Regions from separate parts of the Hymenobacter psoromatis genome, predicted to be linked through region 1. Evidence: riboswitches for the same ligand, from Rfam matches in the RefSeq annotation. Region 1 holds a riboswitch; each other region holds the start of a gene.

The links. A riboswitch is a leader RNA that binds a small molecule or an ion and turns the genes downstream of it on or off. The one in region 1 is predicted to bind S-adenosylmethionine.
Region 2: another riboswitch for S-adenosylmethionine. It lies ahead of LC531_RS03975 (phosphoadenylyl-sulfate reductase); the one in region 1 lies ahead of metH (methionine synthase).
Region 3: another riboswitch for S-adenosylmethionine. It lies ahead of LC531_RS03150 (homoserine dehydrogenase); the one in region 1 lies ahead of metH (methionine synthase).
Region 4: another riboswitch for S-adenosylmethionine. It lies ahead of LC531_RS10075 (amino acid permease); the one in region 1 lies ahead of metH (methionine synthase).

What each region holds. Positions count from the first base shown of each region.
Region 1 covers NZ_JAIFAG010000001.1:3,724,161-3,728,623, forward strand. The annotation lists gene metH (methionine synthase) at 1-3,238, opposite strand, end outside; SAM riboswitch class I at 3,312-3,421, opposite strand; gene LC531_RS16065 (SGNH/GDSL hydrolase family protein) at 3,637-4,463, opposite strand, start outside.
Region 2 covers NZ_JAIFAG010000001.1:942,353-946,815, reverse strand. The annotation lists gene pruA (L-glutamate gamma-semialdehyde dehydrogenase) at 1-1,291, shown strand, start outside; SAM riboswitch class I at 1,508-1,601, shown strand; gene LC531_RS03975 (phosphoadenylyl-sulfate reductase) at 1,881-2,636, shown strand; gene cysD (sulfate adenylyltransferase subunit CysD) at 2,780-3,676, shown strand; gene LC531_RS03965 (sulfate adenylyltransferase subunit 1) at 3,847-4,463, shown strand, end outside.
Region 3 covers NZ_JAIFAG010000001.1:747,817-752,279, reverse strand. The annotation lists gene LC531_RS03155 (Gfo/Idh/MocA family oxidoreductase) at 1-623, opposite strand, end outside; gene LC531_RS03150 (homoserine dehydrogenase) at 653-1,885, opposite strand; SAM riboswitch class I at 2,018-2,135, opposite strand; gene LC531_RS03145 ((2Fe-2S)-binding protein) at 2,486-3,073, shown strand; gene LC531_RS03140 (FAD binding domain-containing protein) at 3,087-4,112, shown strand; gene LC531_RS03135 (xanthine dehydrogenase family protein molybdopterin-binding subunit) at 4,118-4,463, shown strand, end outside.
Region 4 covers NZ_JAIFAG010000001.1:2,329,484-2,333,946, reverse strand. The annotation lists gene LC531_RS10090 (Gfo/Idh/MocA family protein) at 1-824, shown strand, start outside; gene LC531_RS10085 (HD domain-containing protein) at 833-1,480, shown strand; gene LC531_RS10080 (hypothetical protein) at 1,470-2,315, opposite strand; SAM riboswitch class I at 2,489-2,622, shown strand; gene LC531_RS10075 (amino acid permease) at 2,847-4,304, shown strand; gene LC531_RS10070 (TIGR03643 family protein) at 4,402-4,463, shown strand, end outside.

The sequences.
Region 1 (4,463 bases):
AGGCCACGTTAGGCACGCCGGGGCCTTTTTCGCCCTGCTGGCGCAGCGTGAAAAGCTCGTCGCGCACCTGCTGGCGGGTGTCGTCTTCGTAGATTTCGATGGTGTCGTAGTCCTTCGTGTTGGCGGGCCAAAAGCCTAGCACGGCGCGGGCCGTGAGGGTTCTATCGGCAATGACTTCGGCCAACATCTGCTGCGCATCTTCGAAGAGGCGGCGGGCGGCTTCGCCCAGGTTCTCATCTTCCAGAATGCGGGGGTAGCGGCCCTTCAATTCCCAGGTGTGGAAGAAGGGCGTCCAATCAATATAGCGCGCCAGCTCTTCCAAAGGGTAATTATCTAACACCTGCGTACCCAAAAAGCTCGGCTTGGTGATGGGCGTAGTTTCCCAATCGGCGTGGAAGCCGTTGGCGCGGGCCGCCTTGATGCTGAGGTAGCTTTTGTCGCGCTGGCGGCTGGCGTGGTCGTCACGCATGGCCTGGTATTCCACCTTAATTGTCTGCGTGTAAGCGTCTTTACCCGAGCCCAGCAAGCTGGCCGCTACCCCCACCGAGCGCGAGGCATCGTTCACGTACACGGCTGAGCCCGAGTAGGAAGGCGCGATTTTCACGGCCGTATGCAGGCGTGAGGTCGTGGCTCCACCGATGAGCAGGGGGGTAGTGAGCTTGCGCTTTTCCATCTCGCGGGCCACGTACACCATCTCATCGAGCGAGGGCGTGATGAGGCCGCTCAGGCCAATAATATCCGCGCCCTGCTTCTGGGCTTCGTCCAAAATGCGTTCCAGCGGCACCATCACGCCGAGGTCCACAATTTCAAAATTATTGCAGGCCAGCACCACGCCCACGATGTTTTTACCGATGTCGTGCACGTCGCCTTTTACGGTGGCCAGCAGGATTTTACCGGCCGTGCGGCGGGCCGTGCCTTCCTTCTCCGCTTCCAGAAACGGCTGCAAGTACGCCACCGCCTTCTTCATTACCCGCGCCGACTTCACCACTTGGGGCAGGAACATTTTGCCGGCCCCAAACAGGTCGCCGACCACGTTCATGCCGCCCATCAGCGGGCCTTCAATCACGTCGAGCGGGCGGGGCAATTGCTGACGCACCTCCTCGGTATCCTGGTCGATAAACTCGGTGATGCCGCGCACCAGGGCGTGTTGCAGGCGCTCGGCCACGGGTAGCGAGCGCCAGGCGTCGGCTACTACCTCCACCTTGCCCTTCTGCTTCACCGTTTCGGCGAAGTCCACGAGGCGCTCGGTGGCATCGTCACGGCGGTTAAGCAGCACATCCTCACAGCGTTCGAGCAGTTCGGGCGGAATCTCGTCGTACACGGCGAGCTGGCCGGCGTTCACGATGCCCATGTCCAACCCCGCCCGGATGGCGTGGTAGAGGAAGGCCGCGTTCATGGCTTCGCGCACCACGTCGTTGCCCCGGTACGAGAAGCTCACGTTGCTCACGCCGCCGCTGGTGCGGCAGCCGGGCAGATTAGCCTTTATCCAGCGCACGGATTCGATAAAGTCCACCGCATAGTTGCGGTGCTCGTCCAGGCCGGTGCCCACGGTCAGGATGTTGGGGTCGAAGATGATATCCTCGGCCGGGAAGCCAACTTCTTCAGTAAGAATATTATACGAGCGCTGGCAGATTTCAATGCGCCGCTCGTAGCTGTCGGCCTGGCCGTTTTCATCAAAGGCCATGACCACGGCCGCCGCGCCGTACTGGCGCACCAGCCGGGCGTGGCGCTTGAAGGTCTCCTCCCCCTCTTTTAGGGAAATCGAATTGACGATGCTCTTGCCCTGCACGCACTTCAGGCCGGCCTCAATCACGCTCCACTTGCTGGAGTCAATCATGAGGGGTAGGCGGGCAATGTCGGGCTCCGAGGCGATGAGGTGCAAAAAGGTGGTCATGGCCGCCTCCGAGTCGAGCATGCCCTCGTCCATGTTGATGTCGAGCACCTGCGCGCCGCCTTCCACCTGGGCGCGGGCCACGGCCAGCGCCGCCTCGTAATCGCCCGAGCGCACGAGGCGGGCAAAGGCGCGGGAGCCCGTCACATTGCACCGCTCGCCGATGTTGACGAACAGGCTGGCCGGGGTGATATTAAACGGCTCTAAACCAGCCAGACTCAGGGAAGCGTGCGGATTAAGCGGCGCATCGCTGTCGATAATGCCATCAATTGCCAGCTCTTTCAGCTCGGCTTTTTTGTGCAATTGCAACGGGCGCGTCGGGTATTTTACGGCCAGCTTGCGCAGCTCGGCAATGTGCTGCGGGGTAGTGCCGCAGCAGCCGCCCACCACGTTCAGCAGGCCTTCTTTGAGATAATCCTCGACCAGCGCGGCGAACTCCTGGGCGCTCTCGTCGTAGCCGCCGAAGGCGTTGGGCAGGCCGGCGTTGGGGTAGGCCGACACGGGCACGTCGGCCAGGCGGGCCAGCTCGCGCACGTAGGTGCGGAGCTGGTCAGCCCCGAGAGCGCAGTTGAGGCCCACGCTCAGCAGCGGCAAGTGCTTGATGCTGTGCCAGAACGCCTCCACCGTTTGCCCGCTCAGGGTGCGGCCTGAGGCGTCGGTGATGGTGCCCGAAATCATGACGGGCACTTCCCTACCCCCCTCGTTGAAGAACTGCTGCACGGCGAAGAGCGCAGCCTTGGCATTGAGGGTGTCGAAGATGGTTTCGATGAGCAGCGCATCCACGCCGCCGTCCACGAGGCCGCGGGTTTGCTCCAGGTAGGCGGCGGCCAGCTCGTCGAAGGTCACGGCGCGGTAGCCGGGGCGGTTCACATCGGGCGAGAGCGAGGCGGTGCGGTTGGTGGGGCCGATGGCCCCGGCTACGAAGCGCGGCTGCGCGGGGTTTTGGGCCGTAAACTCGTCGGCTACCTCACGGGCTAGGCGCGCCGACTCATAGTTCAACTCGTACACCACGCTTTCCAGGGCGTAGTCGGCCTGCGCGATGGTGGTGCCGCTGAAGGTATTGGTTTCCACCATGTCGGCCCCGGCCGCGAAATACTCGGCGTGAATGGCCCGGATAATGTCGGGCCGCGTCAGGCTCAGCAGGTCATTGTTGCCGCGCAGCGGGCGCGGGTGGTCCCGAAACCGCTCGCCCCGGAAGTCCTCTTCTTCCAGGGGGTAGCGCTGAATCATGGTGCCCATTGCGCCGTCCAGAATCAGCAGTCGCTGGCGCAGCAGCGCGGGCAGCGGTGAGCAACAGGCAGGGTCGGCGAGAACGGGGGGGGTAGGGAGCGTGGCGGTGGCGGGCATATTCTTTCGGAAAAAAGCAGGGCGGGCGGCCCCTATCCAGAAAGAAAGCCACGCCAAGCGGCGCAGGTTCCGGCTGATATCTTCTTCAACCTCATTAAGTGGTTGAACAGGAGTTGGCACCGGCCTCGGGGGCGGTTGCCAAGACGTCATCGGGCCTGGTCCCTCGGTCTTTCTGGATAGCAGCAGGGGCGAAGATACGCGCCGGCCAGCAGTATAAGGTAAGCTTTAGCCTGCCGCCGCCCGCGCAAAGGCAGTAATCTTTGAAAATCAGCGCCCTAAACCTTTCTGCGCCGTGCCTACCCCCGGTGGTAAGCTAAAGCTTACCCTACCTTTTTTATCAAAAAAGCGCCTTCCCGGCCGGGAAGGCGCTTTTTAAGTTACTCAACAAATTGCTGCGCTTAGGGTAGCAGCACGCCGCGGTAGTCGTTGGCGTTCACGCCCGGAATGGTCGAGCCGTAGTAATTATTGATAACCCGCAGCCACTCGTTGGCAATCAGGGCGTAGCCGCGGGGCGTGGGGTGCACGCCGTCGAGGCCGAAGACGTTGCCCGTCACGAACGTGGCGTTGTTACTCACCGCGTTGCTCACGGCCCCACTGGCAATCACGCTGGCGAAGTAGGCGTTCATATCCACCACCGGCACGTTGAAGCGCCGGGCCGTTTTGGCGATGATGGCGTTGAGCTGCGTGGTGCGGGCCGTAAGGGCCGTTACTTCGTCGGGGTCGAGCACGTATTTGCTGGGCAGTGGGTTGGATTGCGTGGCCGAGTAGCCCACGCCCACCGGGAAGGGGTTACCGGGGGTCGTGCTGGGCTGGCCAATCGCACCCTGGGCGGTCAGCGTCAGCAAGTCAGTGGCGGTGGCGGCCCGCACGCCCTTGGCCGTCGTGATGTAGAGGCCGGCGGTGGCGGCGTTGGGCAGCGCGGCGTTACCCTTGATGCTGGCGTTGACGGCCGCCACTGTCACGGTGGTGAAGTACGGTACGCCCGTGACGCCGGGAATGTTGGCCACCGCCCCTTTCACGGTGCCGTTCTTAGTCATCGTGGTCAGAATAGCGCGGTAGCCGATACCGAAGCGCAGGGTATCGGTGAGGTCGCTGAAAGGGTCAGCCGGCGAGGCTACCCCCCCGTTGGTGGCGTAGGTCAGCACATCGTTATTACCCATCCAGCAGGTGAAGAACGTCGGCGTTTTCTGGCCGATATAGGTCACGTAGTCCTTGGTGGGCTTTT
Region 2 (4,463 bases), 2.8 Mb from region 1:
GACCATGTTGGGCCAAAGCAAGAATGCGTTTCAGGCCGAGATTGACGCGGCGTGCGAGCTAATTGATTTTCTGCGCTTTAACGTGTATTTTGCGCAGGAAATATATCATCAGCAGCCCGAGTCGTCGCCCGGCATGTGGAACCGCCTGGAGCACCGGCCGCTGGAGGGCTTCGTGTTTGCGCTCACGCCGTTCAACTTCACCTCCATTGCCGGCAACCTACCGGTTTCGGCGGCGCTCATGGGCAACGTGGTGGTGTGGAAGCCCGCCTACCCCCAGATTTATTCGGCGCAGGTGCTGATGGAATTGTTCATCGAAGCCGGCGTGCCGGCGGGCGTTATTAACCTCATTTACGTGGATGGGCCGGTGGCCGGCGACGTGATTTTCAAGCACCGCGACTTTGCGGGCATTCACTTCACGGGCTCGACCAAGGTGTTCCAGACTATCTGGCAGGAGATTGGGCAGAATATTCACCGCTACAAGTCCTACCCCCGCATTGTGGGCGAGACGGGCGGCAAAGACTTTATCGTGGCGCACCCGTCAGCTCACGCCAAAGCGGTGGCCACGGCCATCTCGCGCGGCGCGTTTGAGTACCAGGGCCAGAAGTGCTCGGCGGCCTCGCGCGTTTATCTTCCTTCCAACCTGGCTGATGAGATTCTGGGCTACGTGAAGCAGGACGTGGAGTCGATGAAAATGGGTGATGTCGAGGACTTTACCAACTTCATCAACGCCGTGATTACGGAGGCCAGCTTTGATAAACTGGCCAAGTTTATTGACGAGGCCAAGGCCAGCCCCGACGCCGAAATCGTGGTGGGCGGCCACCACGACAAGTCGAAAGGTTACTTCGTGCAGCCGACCGTGATTAGGGCCAGAGACCCGAAATACGTGACGATGTGCGAGGAGCTTTTTGGGCCCGTGGTGACGGTGTTTGTGTACGATGCCGACCAGTTTGAGCAGACGCTGGAGCTGGTGGATTCGACCTCGCCCTACGCCCTCACCGGCGCTATTTTTTCGCAGGACCGCTACGCCATCGACCTGGCTACCAAGAAATTGGTGAACGCGGCCGGCAATTTCTACATTAACGACAAGCCAACCGGCGCGGTGGTGGGCCAGCAGCCTTTCGGCGGGGCTCGCGCCTCGGGCACTAATGATAAGGCCGGCTCGCTGCTCAACTTGCAGCGCTGGGTGTCGCCGCGCGCCATTAAGGAGACGTTTAATCCGCCGGTGGAATATCCTTATCCATTTATGGGCGCTGAGCCCCAAGAGAATCTGAACTTGGATAAGGGCTTGTAGCATAGGCTTTAGCCTGTGCGTAGGGCGCACGCACAGGCTAAAGCCTATGCTACAAAACAAAATCCCTACCCCCTGCTTATACCGCAGTCAAAAACAACGGGCGGCTTCTCTGACGAGAAGCCGCCCGTTGTTTTTCGGGATTTCGCCGGCTTATTTGGAATTACCAAAATTCCGCTTCTACCTTTGTGGCATCAATTCCTCTTACCAGAAGGATTGTTTTTATAAAGAGGCGTGGAGAGACAGGCTCGACGAAACGCCGGCAACCCCCAGCTACTTGCTGGAATGGTGCCAAGTCCTGGACATATAAAAACAAGTTGCCGTGTGCTGCTCCATTAACCCCCGCTTTACGACCACTTCGCTTGCTGCTTTACAGCATGGGTGTTGTTGTATGGCAGGGGCTGGCCAAATGCGCACGGGAGCTATGCGGGGCTGCTAGCACGCCCCACCGCTTTCACAACCAGTAGGCTACCTCCTCATTTGGGTTTTTAATGCTTCTCCGGGCCAGTGTGGTCTGGCGGGAGCAGCCTCGCGTGTCCGGCCGCTTTTTTAGCGGTAGCTGGCCCACGGAAATCCCTACCCCTCTCTCATCATGGATAGTACCCTTGCGGCCCAGGTCGCTGACCTGCGCCGCAACTTGGCCGGGCATTCCGCGCTGGAAATTATTCGGGCCGTGGCCGGGCATTTTCCCGGCCGGGTGTCATTTTCGACGTCTTTTGGGCTAGAAGACCAGGCGCTGAGCCACCTCATTTTTGCCAATGAGCTACCCGTGCGGGTATTTACGCTCGACACGGGCCGCAATTTTCAGGAAACGTATTCGACCTGGAACAAAACCCTGCTGCGCTACGAGCAACCCATTGAAGTATTTGCGCCGCAAGCGGCCAGCCTGGAGACGCTGGTGACGGCGAAGGGCCCGAATAGCTTTTACGAGAGTATAGCTAACCGCAAGGAGTGCTGCCACATCCGCAAGGTGGAGCCGCTGGCGCGAGCCCTGGCGGGGCAGCAGATTTGGCTCACCGGCATCCGGGCCGAGCAGTCGGCCAACCGCCAGCACATGCACCCGGTGGAGTGGGACGCCGGCCACGGCCTCATCAAAGTGCACCCGCTGTTTGAGTGGACATGGGACGACACGCTCTCCTTCACGCAGCAGCACGGCGTGCCCGTCAACCCGCTGCACCAGCAGGGTTTCGTGAGCATTGGCTGCGCGCCCTGCACCCGCGCCATCCGGCCGGGCGAGGATTTTCGGGCCGGCCGCTGGTGGTGGGAAAACGCCGACGCCAAGGAATGCGGCCTGCACGACACCACTGAGCACCAAGGACTTGACCCGGTGGTGGAAGCTATTAACTGAAGAACCAAGCCGTCTGTCATTGCGAGCGCAGCGCGGCAATCTTTCCTGGTCGTTCGCTCTCATTTGATTACTAACCCTAGTGTGCAGGAAAGATTGCCGCGCTGCGCTCGCAATGACAGACGGCTTATAAATTATTAAAAACAATGGATTACCTAGATAGATTAGAGGCCGAAGCTATTCACATTCTGCGTGAGGTGGCGGGCCAGTTTGAGCGGCCGGCGCTGCTGTTTTCGGGGGGTAAGGACTCGATTGCGCTGACGAGGCTGGCGGAGAAGGCCTTTCGGCCGGGCAAGTTTCCGTTTCCGCTCGTGCACATTGATACGGGCCACAACTTCGCGGAAATTATCGCCTACCGCGATAAGCTGGTTGCTTCACTGGGCGAAAAGCTGGTGGTGCGCAAGGTGGAGGACACCATCAGGGCGCGCGGCCTGCGCGAGCCGGGCGGCAAGTATCCGAGCCGCAACCCGCTGCAAACGTACACTTTACTCGACGTTATTGAGGAGTTTGAGTTTGATGCCTGCATCGGTGGGGCGCGGCGCGACGAGGAGAAGGCCCGCGCCAAGGAGCGCATTTTTTCGGTGCGCGACGACTTTGGCCAGTGGGACCCCAAGCGCCAGCGCCCCGAGCTGTGGAACATCTACAACGGCCGCATTCGGAAGGGCGAAAACGTGCGCGTGTTTCCCATTTCGAACTGGACCGAGCTGGACGTGTGGAACTACATTCAGCGCGAAAAAATAGCGCTGCCCGAGATTTATTTCTCGCACGAGCGGCAGTGCGTGGTGCTGCCCAGCGGCCAGCTACTGGGCCTGAGTGAGCACCTGAACCTCGACGATACCGACGAAATAGTAAACCGCCGCGTGCGCTTCCGCACCGTGGGCGACTCCACCTGCACGGCCGCCGTGGAGAGCGACGCGGCCTCGGTGGACGACATTATTCAGGACCTGCTACTAGCCAAAGTGAGCGAGCGCGGCGCCACGCGGCTCGATGATAACCTGTCGGAAACCGGCATGGAAGACCGCAAGCGGAACGGGTATTTTTAAGCTAATCGTCTGTCATTGCGAGCGCAACGAAGTGGAGCGCGGCAATCTTTCCTTGTCATCTGCACACACCAATTCAATTTTCACTATCCTGTCTTTTCCAACGATTAAGGAAAGATTGCCGCGCTCCACTTCGTTGCGCTCGCAATGACAGACGATTATAAATTCACCTCATGGATATTCTCCGATTTATTACCTGCGGCAGCGTGGACGACGGCAAGAGCACGCTCATCGGCCGTTTGCTGTACGACAGCGACTCGGTGTCGCTCGACGTGCTGGCGACGCTGGAAAAGAAGCGTAACGCCACCAACAGCACCGACGTGGACCTGGCGCTGCTCACCGACGGCCTCAAGGCGGAGCGCGAGCAGGGCATCACGATTGACGTGGCGCACAAGTACTTCACTACCCCCCGCCGCAAGTTTATCATCACCGACGCGCCGGGCCACGTGCAGTACACCCGCAACATGGTGACCGGCGCGAGCAACGCCGACCTGGCCATTGTGCTGGTGGATGCGCGCCAGGGCGTGATTGAGCAGACGCGCCGCCACACGCTGCTGGCCTCGCTGCTGGGCATCCGGCAGTTTGTGCTGGCCGTGAACAAGCTGGATTTGGTAGGCTACGACGAGGCCGTTTTTCAGCAGATAGTCGCTGACTACCAGGAAATTGCCGGGCAGTTGAAGCTGGCGCACGTGGTGGCCATTCCGCTGAGCGCGCTGCACGGCGACAACGTGGTGAAGCGCTCAAAGCACATTGACTGGTACCACGGCCCGAGCCTGCTGGAACACCTGGA
Region 3 (4,463 bases), 3.0 Mb from region 1:
TGGCGGCCGAGCGTTTTCTCAAACGACAACGGCTTACCAAACAAGCTGATGGCCTGGTCCACGAGGTGTGGCCCCAAGTCGAAGAGCAGGCCCGCCCCCGGCCGGTCGGTTTCCTTAAATACCTTGGGCCCGATGGCCGGCCGGTAACGGTCATAGCGAAAGTGCACCTCGATGAGGCGGCCCAGCTGCCCGCTTTCCACTACCCGGCGCACGGCGCCGAAGTCGGTATCCCAGCGCCGGTTTTGATAGGCCAGCAGCCGGCGCCCCTGCTGCCGGGCCAGGGCGGTTAGCTCGTGCCACTGGGCCACGGTGGTAGCCACTGGCTTTTCTAGCAGCACGTGCTTGCCGGCCAGCAGCGCCTGGCGGCTGAGGTCGTAGTGGGTATCGTTGGGCGTATTCACCACCACCAGCTCAATGGCCGGGTCGGTGAGCAGTGCCTCGGTGCTGGGGCAGGAAATGATGCCAGGGTAGTCGGCGACCATGCGCTGCTCGTGGCGCTCGGCCACTGCCCGCAGCTCGAAGCCGGGGTGCAGCGCCAGAAAGGGAGCGTGAAATACCTTGCCGGACATGCCGTAGGCCAGCAAACCCGTGACAATGGGCAAATCGGAAGAAGTAGGGGTCATGCCCAAATGTAGGCAGCGCGGCTGGGGCGCTAAGCTACCAGCTCGGGAACCGCCACAGCGGCCCGCAGCGGCGCGGCCAGCCGCACCACGCCTACACCAGGCGCACGCAGCCACGCGGCCCGCGCCAGCTGGCCCAGCCCGATGGTGCCGGTGAGGTAATTGCCCCGCGTAGCCGAGCGAAGCTCTTCGTGCACGGCGCTAAAATCGGCCTTGTCGGGCGCGGCTTCGGTGCCGAAGGTCACGAGCACGTCCACTTCGGCCGCATCGGGGGCGAGGGCGAGGTGAGCATGCTGATGAATTTTCTTGTAGGCGTAGCGGTAGCCGTAGGTGAGCGCCGAGAGGTCGCTGAGCACGGCCGAGGCGGTGGGAAACGCCCCCGCCCCGCGCCCCAGAAAGAACTGCCGGTCGGCAAAGCCGCTCTGCATCACGAGACCGTTGAACTCGTCGTGCACGCCCGCCAGCTCGTGGCCGGGGCGCACCAGGGTGGGTAGCACGGCCGCCGCCAGCCCGCCGCCGGGCAGCCGCCGCGCCTCCGCTACCAGCTTGATTATCAGGCCCTGCTCGCGGGCGTAGGCCGTGGCCCGCTCGCTGATGCCGGTGATACCCACAGCCAATAAATCAGTCGGGGCCACCACCGCACCGAAGGCGTGGGCCAGCAGCAGCACCAGCTTATTGCGGGCGTCGAAGCCCTCCACGTCGAGGGCCGGGTTGCTTTCAGCAAAGCCCAGTTCCTGCGCCCTGGCCAGGGCAGCGGCGTAGGGCTGCCCGTCGCGGCTCATAGCCGTGAGAATGTAGTTGGTCGAGCCGTTAATAATGCCCTCCACCGATTCCAGTAGGTCGGTATCGTAATATTCTTCTAGGTTGCGGATGACGGGCAGGCTGGCGCAGGCCGCCGCCTCGTATAGCAGGGGCGTGCCAGTCTGGCGCTGAATTTCAATGAGTTCGGGCAGGTGCTCGGCCAGCATTTTTTTGTTCGCCGTTACCACGGCTTTGCCGCGCCACAACGCTTCCTTCACGATGAGGTAGGCTTCGTCGGCATCGTCAATCAGCTCCACAATAACCGTGAGGTCGGGGTCGGCCAGCAGGTCATTTTTGTCGAAAGTGAATAGCCCGGCGGGTAGCGAGCGGTGCTTCTGGCGGTTTTTCACCGCGATGCGGCCAATACGGGCGCGCAGGCCGGGCGTGCGTTCCAGCACGGCGTGCAGGCCCTGGCCCACGACGCCAAAGCCAAAAAGACCAATGTGGAGGTTGGTGCGGGTCATATAAAAAGAAGGGGGTAGCGGACTAAAACGACTCCTCCCCCACCCAGCCACGCATCAAGTTTTCTTCCCGGAAAAGCTTAAAAAAAGCCCTCCCGACAAGTCAGAAGAGCTACCGCCAACGCGGGCACTTTTGGCTTATCTTCTTCCGAGCCGGGCTGGTGCCGCGCCTCGAAACAGGAATTAGCACCTCGTATTGCTACCGGTTGCTAAGGCATCGCAGGGCCTGTCCCTCCGCCTTTCTTGATAAGGGCCCCCGGTGAGGGAGCGCCGTAAAGGTAGCCCGGCCGCCGGCTTCGGGCCGAGCGAAGGGGGTAGGGAGGCCGCCGACCACCGGCCAGAGCATAGGCACCCGTGAAAGAGTGCGCTATACCCGCTCGAATACAACGACTTATAGCACGTAGGCTGATACGGCCTTTTTGCAAATAATCTAGCTCGGCAGCAAACAAGCTGTACTATTGATTTTCAAGACTTAATTCTACCTTAAGATTAGTTGATACGCTTATTTAGACTAATAAAAACATCAAACCAACCTCTTGATGCGTAGGGATTAGCACTGTAAACTCCCGGCTGCCAAAGCCACTATTTCTTACTTACCGCTGTATGAGCCCACATTTCATCCAACAGCTGCTCGATAAAACGCCGCCTGCCCTGGTGCCCACCCAGCCCGTGACGCTGCGCGTGAATGGCCAGGACCACACCCTCCACATCGCGCCCTGGACCAGCCTGCTCGACGCCCTGCGCGAGTACCTGAACCTGACCGGCACCAAAAAAGGCTGCGACCACGGCCAGTGCGGCTCGTGCACCGTGCTCGTCGATGGCCAGCGCATCAACTCCTGCCTGGCCCTAGCCACGGTGTACCAAGGCAAGGCTATTCAGACCATTGAGGGCCTGGGCAGCGCCGACAACCTCTCGCCCTTGCAGCAGGCGTTTATCGACCACGACGCCTTTCAGTGCGGCTACTGCACCCCTGGCCAGATTTGCTCGGCCCAGGGCCTCATCAACGAGGGCCGCGCCAAAACCGCCGACGAAGTGCGCGAGCTGATGAGCGGCAACCTCTGCCGCTGCGGAGCCTACACCAATATTCTGTCGGCCGTGATGGAAGTGCTGTGCGATGGTAAGGTGGTGGTCGATAACGGCACGCTGGTTACCATTCCAGCGCAGCCCACCGCCGCCAGCTCAGTCAACTAATTAGCAGCCCTTTATGAACAGCTTCACCCTCACCCAAGCCGAGGCCGTGCAGGCGGCCGTGGCCGATAATACCAGCCACGACGGCGCCGCCTATCTGGGCGGCGGCACCAACCTCATCGACCTGATGAAGTACAACGTGGCCCGCCCTACCCACCTCACCAGCCTCGGCCACCTGCCGCTGAGCCGCATCGAGGCGCTGCCCGATGGTGGCCTGCGCCTGGGCGCCCTCGCCACCAACTCGGCCACTGCCTACGACGAGCAGGTGCAGGCGCGCTACCCCCTGCTGAGCCAGACGATATTGGCTGGGGCCACGCCGCAGCTGCGTAACATGGCCACCGACGGCGGCAACCTCTTGCAGCGCACCCGCTGCTACTATTTCTACGACCTCGCTACCCCCTGCAATAAGCGCGAGCCGGGCACCGGCTGCTCGGCCATCGGGGGCTTCAACCGGGTGTGCGGCGTGCTGGGTACCTCGGAGAGCTGCATCGCTACCCACCCCTCCGATATGTGCGTGGCCCTGGCGGCACTGGAGGCCGTGGTGCGTGTGGAAGGCCCCGCCGGCGAGCGTACCATCAAGTTTGAGGACTTTCACCGACTGCCGGGCGACCAGCCGGAGTTGGACAACACGCTGAAGCCTGGTGAGCTAGTAACGGCCATCGACCTGCCCAAGCGCGGGTTTGAGAAGAACTTTACCTACCTCAAGCTGCGCGACCGGGCCAGCTACGCCTTTGCGCTGGTGAGCGTGGCGGTGGGCCTGGAAATGGAGGGTAACACCATCAAAAAGGCCCGCTTTGCGCTGGGCGGCGTGGCCCACAAGCCCTGGCGCGACCAGGAGGCCGAAAAGATGCTGGAAGGCCAGTCGGCTTCGCCCGATTTGTTTCGGCAGGTGGCAGCCAAGGTATTTGCCGAGGCCAAGGGTTACGGGCCTAATTCGTTCAAAATCGAGCTGGGTCGCCGCGCCATCGTGCGCGCCCTCAAGCAGGCCACCGAGATGAGCCAGGAGCTTGATTCAACCGCTTTCCTAAATTCTAATCCGTAAGCTATATGAGTCAGACTATCGCCACCCCGCCCACCGTACGCCTGAACTCCGACGTAGTGGGCCGCCCCATCAGCCGCCCCGAAGGCCCGGCCAAAGTATCGGGCTCGGCCACTTACGCCGCCGAATTCAACGTGCCCGATTTGTGGTACGGCTACGTGGTAACCAGCCCCATCACGAAGGGCAAAATCATAAAAATCGACACCGCGCCGGTGCTGGCCCTACCCGGCGTGAAGCAGATATTTTCGTACGAGAATGTGCCCTCGCTGGCCTGGTTCGACCGCTCCTACAAAGATGACGTAGCGCCCGGCGGCTCGCCGTTTCGGCCGCTGCACAATGCCGAAATCCTATTCA
Region 4 (4,463 bases), 1.4 Mb from region 1:
GCCCCGCCGCCGACGTGCTCACCGTAGCTACGCCCAACGGCTTGCATGCGCCGCAGGCGGTGGCGGGCTTGCGCGCCGGCCTGCACGTGGTGGTCGAAAAACCCATCGCGCTGCGCAAAACCGACGCAGAATTAATTGTGCACACGGCGTTGCAAACCGGCCGGCTCGTCTTTGGCGTGATGCAAAACCGCTACTCGCCGCCTGCCGCTTGGCTCAAGCAGGTGTACGACGAGGGCCGCCTGGGCGAGGTATTTCTAGTGCAGCTCAACTGCTTCTGGAACCGCGATGCGCGCTACTACCAAGCCGGCGGCTGGAAGGGCACGCAGGCGCTGGATGGCGGCACGCTCTTCACCCAGTTCAGCCATTTCGTGGATTTGCTCTACTGGGTGTTTGGCGATATTACTAACATCACGGCCCGCTTTCGGGACTTCACGCACGCCGGCATTACCGAGTTTGAGGACAGCGGCCTGGTCACCTTCGACCTCGTGCGGGGGGGTAGCGGCACGCTCAGCTACAGCACCGCCGTGTGGGACCGCAACCTCGAAAGCTCCCTCACGGTGGTGGCCGCCCGCGGCTCGCTCAAAATCGGCGGTCAGTACCTCGATAAAGTGGAGTATTGCCACCTGCAAGATTACGCCCTACCCCCCCTGCTGCCCACCAACCCCGCCAACGACTACGGCCCCTACCAGGGCTCGGCCGCCAACCACGTGCAGGTGATTGAAAACGTGGTGGATACGTTACAAAAGCGCAGCTTCGCCACTACCAACGCGCTCGAAGGCCTGAAAGTAGTGGAGATAATCGAACGCATTTACGCCCTGCGCTAACTTGCCGCATGACTACCGATTTGGCCGCCCACTGGCACACCCTCCTTACCCCGCTGCTACCCGATTATGCCCGCCGCGAAGCTGAGTACCAGCGGCTGGTTGTCGCCTATTCGGATACCAGTCGGCACTACCACAACCTGGTGCACATCGCCAAGCTGCTGACGCAGGTAGCCCGCTTCCCGGTGCAGGATGCGACGGTGCTCAACCTGGCCATCTGGTACCACGATGCCGTATACAGCGCTCTGCGGCACGATAACGAAGCCCAAAGCGCCGACTGGGCCCTGCAGTTTCTGCCAGAAACCAGCCTCGAACCCGCCCGCCAGGCCCGCGTGGCTGACCTCATCCGCCGCACCCAGGACCACACCCAGCCCCAGCCGCCCGACGATGCCGACCTGCTGCTGTTTCTGGACGCCGACCTCAGCATCCTGGGCGCGCCCGAAGCGGCGTATGGGGACTATGCCCGCCAGGTGCGCCGCGAATACCACCTCGTGCCCGACCTGCTCTACCGCCCCGGCCGCCGCCAGGTGCTGGCCAAGCTGCTCGCCGCACCGGTGCTTTTTCACACCCCGAGTCTCCGCGCCGAGCTCGACGCGCCCGCCCGCCGCAACCTGCAAGCCGAGCTAACGGCCTGGGAAGAAGGTAACTTTAATGCTTAGTAGCCTGCGATTTAGCAATACGCTCATACGCCTTGCGCGTGAGGATTAGCAGCTGCTTCTTTTCCAGGTTGAAGAAGGATACGTAGTCTTGGCTCATCACCACGAGCTGCGTGCAGCCGGGCGGTGGGTAGAGCAGCGAATTACAGATGTCGGTGGCCGTGATGTAGGGATGGGCCGGTAGATGCGTGTGAAACATTTCCTTGATTTCTTTCTGCTCGATACTTTGGCTCATGGGCAGATAGGTGCTGTGCAAGCGCTCAGTGGCCGTGAGCCGGCCCGATTTATCGAAGGTTAGCAGGTGGTCGTTGCCGATGGGAACGATGCCGGCTTGCTGAGGGCCGGTTAGCACGTATACCCGCGTACCCGCTGGGCCGTCGAGCAAATCCAGGTTCAGCGACGTATTGGCCGGCACGGGAAACTCGTTGCGGTCGGCGTTGATTTTATCCAGCGCCGCTTGCCGAATACCAAACAAGCGCGCTTCGGTGGTCGTGAATGCGCCCACTGGCTGAAAATGACTGGTTTCGACGCGCACGTCCTGGCTAAGAAAAACGTAGCTGCCGATGAGCGGCGTGCCCGCACCGCCAGTCGAGCCCTTGGCCCAAAAAACAGTACATACCGAATCACCTCGAAAATAAGTGAGGTAGCCCCCAATTTGACTGCGGTCGATGGTAGTGGCCAGCATCAGGTCGGTGGCCACCCAGGAGGCGCGCTCCGATTGATACAGCTTCAGGCCCTCGGCCAAAATAGCCTCGGTGGGCGGCTCGGCGTTGGGCGAAGCCGAGGGGGTAGGGGCGATTAGGCCCACGAAGGCCATGAAAAGAGAAAGGTAGGCCACAGGGCAGACGAGTAAGGATTAAGACTAGGGCTTGCCCACGCACACTTAATGCCAGGCCGGCATGTAGGCCCCGAAAGCTTGCCAATATACCGGCCCACCGGCTTACGGCCCACCAAATCTTCACCCGCCGCCGTACCTTTGCTCCGTCGAACAGGCCTACCCGGCCCCGCTTGTTTTTATAAAGAGGCGCTGAGAGACAGGTTCTGCGACGCACCGGCACCCGTAGAAAGGCATTAGCCAACCCCCGACCCCGCGCGGAACGGTGCCAACCGAACCGGCCGCCAAACTATGGCGGCCCCAATAAAAGCCAGTGGCTCCTTCTGTTTTTTCGCCCGTTTATCGCAGTTTTTTTAGCGTTGCTGCCCCGTGGAGCCGGCGACGGGGGGTAGGCTGTTGTTGCTGAAAGTCAGCGGTGCGTCAGTAAGTTTTATCTGTTTTTTAGAGGGTTGACCAAGGCTGGCCGGGCGCGAATGCGTACCGGTCAGGCAAGTCAGTACAAGCCCGGAGTAGCCCTCCGCGCTACGTTAGTTTATGCTGAAAAAATCACTGGAGCTGCTGCGGCAGGAAGCGGCCGAGTCGGGCGCAGGAACTCTCAAACGAACGCTCAATGGCCTGAGCCTCATTGCCCTGGGGATTGGGGTTATCATTGGGGCGGGGCTGTTTTCGCTCACCGGCCTAGCGGCGGCCAACCACGCCGGGCCGGCCGTGACACTCTCCTTCGTAGTGGCGGCCGTGGGCTGCGCGTTCTCGGCCCTGTGCTACGCCGAGTTTGCGGCGCTGGTGCCGGTGGCGGGCTCGGCCTACACCTATTCCTACGCCACGATGGGCGAATTATTTGCCTGGATAATCGGCTGGGACCTTGTGCTCGAATACTCGGTGGGCGCCGCCACAGTGGCCATCAGCTGGTCGCAGTACCTCCTAAAATTTCTGGAAAAATATGGCCTGCACCTGCCCGCCCGCTTCGTGCTGTCGCCCTTCGAGTCGGCCACCCTACACGACGGCTCGGTGGTGCACGGCTACGCCAACGTGCCGGCTATGCTGGTGGTGCTGGCCATTACGGCGGTTATTATTCGGGGCACGTCGGGTTCGGCGTGGTTCAATGCGCTGGTAGTAGCTTTGAAAGTGGTGGTGGTTTTGGTATTTATTGCCTTGGGCTGGAAATACATCGACCCGGCCAATTACCATCCCTTCATCCCGGAAAATACCGGCAAGTTTGGCGAGTTTGGCTGGAGCGGCATTTTACGCGGGGCGGGGGTTATTTTCTTCGTCTTTATTGGCTTCGATATCGTAGCCACCATGGCCCAGGAAACTAAAAATCCGCAACGGAATATGCCCATTGGCATCTTGGGTTCGCTCATTGTCTGCACCATTTTATTCGTGCTATTCGGTTATGTGCTCACGGGCCTGGCAAATTATACCGAGTTCAAAAACAGCGCCGCGCCGGTGGCCATCGCCATTGAAAAAACGCCCTACGCCTGGCTCAGCGGGGCTATTATTCTGGCCATTCTCATCGGCTACACGTCGGTAATATTGGTCGATTTATTGGGGCAGTCGCGGGTATTTTTCTCGATGTCGAAAGATGGTCTCCTACCCCCCGCTTTTTCCCGCATCCACCCCAGGTTCCGCACGCCGGTCCAGTCCAATCTGCTGCTGGGCGCGTTCATTGCCGTATTTGCGGGCTTCGTGCCCATCAACATCGTGGGCGAAATGGTGAGTATCGGCACGCTGCTGGCCTTCGTGATGGTGTGCCTGGGTATTATTATTCTGCGCAAAACTGACCCCGACGCGCCGCGTAGCTTCCGCACGCCTTGGGTGCCGCTGGTGCCTATTCTGGGCATTATTACGTGCCTGGTCATGATGGCCAGCTTGCCTTGGGAAACCTGGCTGCGCCTGGCCGTGTGGCTGGCCATTGGGCTGGCTATTTACTACGGCTACGGGAAGAAACACAGTAAATTGCGGCAGGCGGCCGAAGGAAAAATACTGGAATAAATAGCCTATTAGGGGCATGCTGGCGAACATTTATACGCCCGATTACCTTATAAAAAGCCGCCCCGATAGTTTGCCAGAGCGGCTTTTTTAGTATTCTATGCCCGAGTCTCTCACCGCCCAGCAAATCGACCGCATTATTGAAATGGCCTGGGAAGACCG